DNA from 2 places in the Erwinia sp. E_sp_B01_1 genome. Region 2 is predicted to be linked to the other one. Evidence: predicted binding sites of a transcription regulator. Region 2 holds the regulator's gene; the other holds the start of a gene.
What was found. Region 2 encodes Fur, which represses iron uptake genes when iron is present. Its sites were predicted from a motif close to ATAATAATGAGAACNACTATCAA; they were not measured.
Positions count from the first base shown of each region.

Region 1: the regulator Fur is predicted to act here: its motif matches at 1,351-1,373, upstream of VRC33_RS16275 (Nramp family divalent metal transporter).

Region 1 covers NZ_CP142208.1:3,472,612-3,476,032, reverse strand. The annotation lists gene VRC33_RS16280 (NupC/NupG family nucleoside CNT transporter) at 1-1,024, opposite strand, end outside; gene VRC33_RS16275 (Nramp family divalent metal transporter) at 1,411-2,649, shown strand; gene VRC33_RS16270 (DUF2502 domain-containing protein) at 2,742-3,116, opposite strand; gene mgrA (L-glyceraldehyde 3-phosphate reductase) at 3,272-3,421, opposite strand, start outside.
Region 2 covers NZ_CP142208.1:1,404,335-1,407,755, forward strand. The annotation lists gene VRC33_RS06890 (beta-N-acetylhexosaminidase) at 1-1,205, shown strand, start outside; gene fur (ferric iron uptake transcriptional regulator) at 1,258-1,701, opposite strand; gene fldA (flavodoxin FldA) at 2,055-2,585, opposite strand; gene ybfE (LexA regulated protein) at 2,748-3,029, opposite strand; gene ybfF (esterase) at 3,176-3,421, opposite strand, start outside.

The DNA.
Region 1 (3,421 bases), 2.1 Mb from region 2:
CCAGGAACACAGAGAGGATGCCCACACCGCGCGGTGAGAGTTCACCGGCCACTTTCTGCAGATCCATCATCGCGACAAACTCATTGGAGACCAGTTTAGTTGCCATGATGCTGCCCACCTGTAACGCCTCATTAGCTGGCACGCCCATCACCCAGGCAAACGGGTAGAAGACATAGCCCAGCACGCCCTGGAAGCTGATACCGAAGACAAAATCAAACAGGGCGTTAATGGCAGAGATCAGCGCGATAAAGCCGATCAGCATCGCCGCCACGATCACCGCGACTTTGAAACCGGCCAGGATATATTCACCCAGCATTTCAAAGAAGCTCTGGCCCTTGTGCAGATCGTTCAGCGTCAGTTCTTCTTCGTGCTCAACGTTATAAGGGTTGATCAGCGACAGCACGATAAAGGTACTGAACATATTCAGCACTAAAGCGGCTACCACATATTTCGGGTCAATCATGGTCATATAAGCGCCGACGATGGACATCGACACGGTAGACATCGCCGTAGCAGCCATGGTGTACATGCGACGCTGGGACATCCTGCCGAGGATATCTTTGTAGGCAATAAAGTTTTCAGACTGGCCCAGAATCAGCGAGCTGACGGCGTTAAACGACTCCAGCTTGCCCATACCGTTGACTTTGGAGAGCACGGTTCCGATAGCGCGAATGACAATTGGCAGAATGCGGAAGTGCTGCAAAATCCCGATCAGTGCGGAGATAAACACGATAGGGCAGAGAACGTTCAGCCAGAAGAAAGCCAATCCTTTGTCGCTCATGTTGCCAAACACGAAGCTGGTTCCCTGCCCGGCATAGCTCAGCAGTTTGTCGAACAGACCAGCAAAGCCTTTAACAAATCCCAGGCCGGCTTCAGAGTTAAGGAAGAACCACGCAAGCAGTACCTCTATGACCAGAAGCTGTATAATAAAACGTACGCGGATGTTTTTCCGATCTGTACTCACCAGCAAGGCCAGCACGGTTACCATCACCAGCGCCAAAGCAAAATGGAAAATGCCTGACATGTCTGCTCCAATTTGAAGGATGTTATATTTCGCTGCACATTCTATGTAACAAGAAGCCGAAAAACGAGATCTGGAACACAATATAACAATTACCTATCACCCATTCCGACAGAATCCTCTTCCTGGTCACATACTGACACTGTTTAAAAAAACACCCCAGCAAAATGATGGGTATTCTTTAACGGGTTTCCAACAGCTTTCCAACAACCGCACAAATTGTGATTGCTCATTTTTTAGCTATGGCGTAATTTGTGTTCAAGTATAGCCTTTGCTATATTTCTTAGTACGGGCTATCACAGCGATAACGAAAACCCATTCAAATGCGCTTGATAATCATTATCATTTAAAAGAAAATGACCTTTTCAGGTGCTTAGCAGGGGATAACTATGTTTGAAGGCCGCACAGCAGAGCAAACCGTCCGGGGTGCACGCAAAATTAAATTTGCGTTGATGGGGCCTGCCTTTATTGCGGCTATCGGCTATATCGACCCCGGCAACTTCGCCACCAATATTCAGGCTGGTGCCTCCTATGGCTACCAGCTGTTGTGGGTTGTGGTCTGGGCGAACATTATGGCAATGGTCATCCAACTAATGTCAGCCAAGCTGGGCATTGCAACCGGCAAGAACCTGGCTGAACACATCCGTGACCGCTTCCCCCGTCCTGCCGTCTGGTTCTACTGGGTACAGGCAGAAATCATTGCGATGGCGACCGATCTGGCGGAGTTCATTGGCGCCGCGATTGGCTTTAAGCTGATTTTTGGCGTCAGCCTGTTGCAGGGAGCCGTGCTTACCGGGGTGGTAACTTTCCTGATCCTGATGCTGCAAAGCCGCGGGCAGAAACCGCTGGAGCTGGTGATTGGCGGGCTGCTGCTGTTTGTGGCGGCGGCATATGTGATTGAGCTCTTTTTCTCACAGCCTAAAATTGCCGATCTGGTTCAGGGCATTTCTGTACCTTCCCTGCCTACCGCCGATGCCGTATTGCTGGCTGCCGGTGTGCTGGGGGCAACCATTATGCCGCACGTCATCTATCTGCACTCCTCTCTGACACAAAGCCCGGACGGCGGCACTCGTGAGCAGCGCTACTCTTCAACCAAGCTGGATGTGGCCATTGCCATGACCATCGCCGGTTTCGTCAACCTGGCGATGATGGCGACGGCAGCAGCAGCCTTCCACTTCAGCGGACATACCGGCATCGCCGATCTCGACCAGGCTTATCTGACGCTTGACCCTCTGCTGGGCCGTGCGGCTGCGCTGGTGTTTGGCCTGAGCCTGCTGGCAGCAGGACTCTCCTCTACCGTGGTGGGAACCATGGCCGGACAGGTGGTGATGCAGGGCTTTATTCACGTCCACATTCCGCTGCTGGTGCGTCGGGTGATCACCATGCTCCCTTCTTTTATTGTCATTATGGCCGGATGGGAACCTACCCGGATTCTGGTGATGAGCCAGGTCCTGCTCAGCTTTGGTATTGCCCTGGCGCTGGTGCCGTTGCTGACCTTCACCGGCAACCGCGAGCTGATGGGAGATATGGTTAACTCCCGTGGGATGCAGTGGGCAGGCAAAGTGATAGTAGTGATTGTGGTGGCGCTGAACCTCTATTTGCTGGTTGCGATGGCGATGGGAATATAGGGCTCGCACCTGAAGCTTCTGTCACGGGCAACAAGATAGCTGCCTGGCTGCAAGCCGCATAAAAAAGCCGACCTTCTGGTCGGCTTTTTTGATCAGTGACGATCGTGGTCGTGATGACGTTCTCGTTCATGATGGCGTTCGCGTTCGTGGTGACGCCATTCGCGTTGACGTTCACGGTCATGCCAGCGTCGTTCACGCTCCCATTCATGACGTCGGCGCATCTCCTGATGCCTGCGCCACTGTTCGTGACGCCACCAGCGGCCCTCATCGTAACGATAGTTGTTGTGCCAGTAACGGTCATCGCGCCAGCGACCGCCATCCCAGTAGTTTCCGCGACGATCGCGGTCTCCAAGATGCAGCGAAACGCCAGGTGCTAAGGTAATGGTGGCGCTGTCGGCCTGCGCTGTGTGCATCGCCAACGGGGATAAACTTGCCAGTAAAGTGGCAACAAGCAATAAACGTTTCATTGGATCTCCTTATCAACGGTTCTGCTGCTCCGTTGTTGGCCAAGATTATAAAGAGTTTGCTGCGGTTACGCCTGGGAGATTCTGAAAAATGGCCTGAAAAGGAGATTTGAGATTTATCCGGGAATATCCCGCCGCAGGGCGCGGCGGGACAGGGTTTAGCCAAGAATAGCGTCAATTTTTTCCAGCTCGGCCGCGCTGAATTCACGCGTTTGCAGCATGCCCACCGCATCGTCGATCTGAGCCGTTTTACTGGCCCCAATCAGCACGGAAGTTACGCGGTTTCCGCGTAATACCCAGGCCAGCGC
Region 2 (3,421 bases):
CCGATAACTCAAACACCACTTCGGTTCAGCTCTACAATCGCACCAGCTATCTGAATCCCTGCCTGACCTCTTCATTACGCTTTACCGATAAAATCATCAGTGAGATTCAGGCTATGCACCAGGCGGCCGGGCAGCCGCTTCAGACCTGGCATTTCGGCGGAGATGAAGCGAAAAATATCCGATTTGGCGCGGGTTACTCTGACATCAAAAAACCGGTTGCCGGCACCGGGTTGCTGGACATGAGCAAGGAAGATCAGCCGTGGGCGAAATCCCAGGTTTGTCAGAAGATGATTAAAGAGGGGAAAGTGGCCGATCTTGGCCACCTGCCGAGCTATTTTGCGGTGAAAGTCAGTCAGCAGGTTAACGCGCATGGCATCGGCAAGATGCAGGCATGGCAGGATGGGCTGAAAGATGCCAGGGATGCTAACGCTTTTGCCACCGAAAAGGTTGCGGTGAACTTCTGGGATACCCTCTATTGGGGAGGATTTGACTCGGCCAATGACTGGGCAAACAAAGGCTACGAAGTGATTGTTTCAAATCCTGATTATCTCTATATGGACTTCCCGTATGAGGTTAATCCTCTTGAGCGTGGCTATTACTGGGGCACCCGCTTCAGTGATGAACGTAAAGTTTTCGGCTTCGCACCGGATAACCTGCCGCAAAATGCCGAGACCTCGGTCGATCGCGATGGCAAAAATTTCAGTGCAAAATCGGACAAAGCCTGGCCTGGAGCCACCGGGCTTTCCGCTCAGTTGTGGAGCGAAACGGTTCGTACCGACCAGCAGATGGAATATATGATTTTCCCTCGCGTCCTTTCCGTTGCGGAACGAGCCTGGCATCGGGCTGACTGGGAGCAGGATTACAAAGCAGGGAAAGAGTATATCGGTGGTAAAACTCACTTTGTGGATCAGGACGCTCAGCGCCAGGACTGGCAGCGATTTGCCAATCTGCTGGGCCAGCGTGAACTGGCGAAGCTGGACAAGGCTGGCATAGCTTATCGCTTACCTTTACCGGGCGGTAAAATCGTCAAGGGTAAGTTACAGGTCAATACGGCATTACCGGGCCTGGCTGTGCAGTACAGTCTGGATGAAGGGAAAACCTGGCAGCTTTATGAGGCCGGGCATCAGCCACAGGTGGAAGGCAAAGTGTGGTTGCGCACGGTGAATAAAGCCGGCGAACGCTTCAGCAGGGTAGAGAAGCTTTAAGAAGGGCAAAAAAAAACCGGTGAAGTTCACCGGTTTTTACTGTTAGTGCAGATTACTTGTCGTGCAGGGTATCGTCTTCGCGGCAATCGCCAGTGGTACAGTGACCGTAAAGGTACAGACTGTGGTTACTGAGCTTAATACCGTGACGCGTAGCGATGTCACGCTGGCGAGTTTCGATAGATTCATCGCTGAACTCGATCACTTTACCGCAGTCCAGGCAAATGAGGTGATCGTGGTGATGCTGCTGAGTCAGTTCAAAAACGGACTTGCCGCCTTCAAAATTATGACGGGTAACGATCCCCGCATCATCAAACTGGTTCAGAACGCGGTAAACCGTCGCCAGACCAATTTCTTCGCCCATATCTATCAGGCGCTTGTACAAGTCTTCCGCACTGACATGATGGCCCTCAGGTTCCTGAAGCACTTCCAGAATTTTCAGTCGGGGAAGCGTGACTTTCAGGCCGGCCTTCTTTAATGCGGTGTTATTGTCAGTCATGCGGATATTGTCCTGTTACTTTGCTAGTCACTGTGTGGCTGAAAAGCCATGAACATCGGTCGACGCGAAAAGCTAAACGTCTCATTATAGATCTGATACTTCGAAATGAATACTACCGGCGATGCGTCACTGTTGAGGGAGGTAATGATGAAAGTCGTTACGTCCGGAAGAGCAAGCGCTGGGTGAACATTTCGCTCTGTCATCGCCAGCAGGGCGAAGACATTGAGAAAGCGGGGTGACCGATGGCGATATTCTACAGTTTTGCAGATGAAAGTTACAAAAATGTGCCTATTACTTCTATAGGAAAAATCACTGGCCTGATGTGAGATATGTCCCACAACAGGCCGCACTCCTTAAGCTTCAATGATTTCTTGCAGCTGGAGCTCATCAAAAATTTGTTTGACCCACTTTTCGGTACGTTCGCTGGTCAGTTCTGGCTGGCGATCTTCATCAATGGCCAGGCCAAGGAAATGGGTATCATCCGCCAGCCCTTTAGAGGCTTCGAAATGATAACCTTCTGTTGGCCAGTGACCCACGATAACCGCACCCTTAGGCTCGATGATGTCGCGGATGGTGCCCATCGCGTCGCAGAAGTATTCTGCGTAATCTTCCTGATCGCCACAGCCAAACAGGGCTACCAGTTTGCCATTGAAATCAATTTCTTCCAGCGTCGGGAAGAAATCATCCCAGTCGCACTGGGCCTCACCATAATACCAGGTTGGGATACCGAGCAGCAGAATATCAAAGGCTTCAAGGTCTTCTTTGCTGCTTTTAGCGATATCCTGAACTTCAGCAACCTCTTTACCGAGCTGCTTCTGGATCATTTTTGCAATGTTTTCTGTATTGCCCGTATCGCTGCCAAAGAAAATGCCTACGATTGCCATGACTTACTAACCTCTTGAATCTCAATGATGGGGTAAAGGCTGCTCACTACAGATACCGGCAATGATAGCAGACAGCTCCAGGGGGATAAATGAGTAATCCGCCCGCTTTTGTCGCTTTGTGCTTCACCGGCAGATGCCGGACAGCCGGTAAGCTGATGCTGTTTAGCGCTTCTGGTCGGCCAGCTGCGCCATAACCATTTCTTCTATTAACTCACTGCGGCTCATATTACGCTGCTCAGCGAGTTCATTCAGGGCATCCACTGCGTCGCTGTTCATTTTCAGCTCAACGCGTTTCAGTCCCCGCACTTTATCGCGCTTGAGCTGGTTACGTTTGTTGATACGCAACTGCTCATCACGCGTAAGCGGATTAGTTTTAGGTCGTCCCGGGCGACGGTCATCTGCGAACAGATCGATCGTGGTGCGGTCCGTGTTTTCTTTTGCCATAGAATCGTGATACTGAAAGGCTGGAGTTCGATGGTTCAGGCCTGATGTCGGCTGAAATTCGTGCTGCGACAAATTTAAAGCGCGCCATCATACCCCAGTGAAAGTCATGACGACAACGTTTTAGCCATCTCAGGAAACATTTGTTTTTACAGCGCAAAAAAACGTCGAATTGCGCGCAAAACAGCATCAGGTTTTTCAGCATGAACCCAGTGACCGGCACCGGTTACCACATGGGCACGGGCCTGAGGGAACTGGGCAAGCAGCGCGTCACGGTACTCATCGGCGAGATAAGGAGAAAGTTCGCCACGGATAAATAATATGGGTTGTGACCCTGCGGGTAACGGCTGCCAGCCAATAATCCGGTTGTAGCATTCCCAGAGTACCGGCACGTT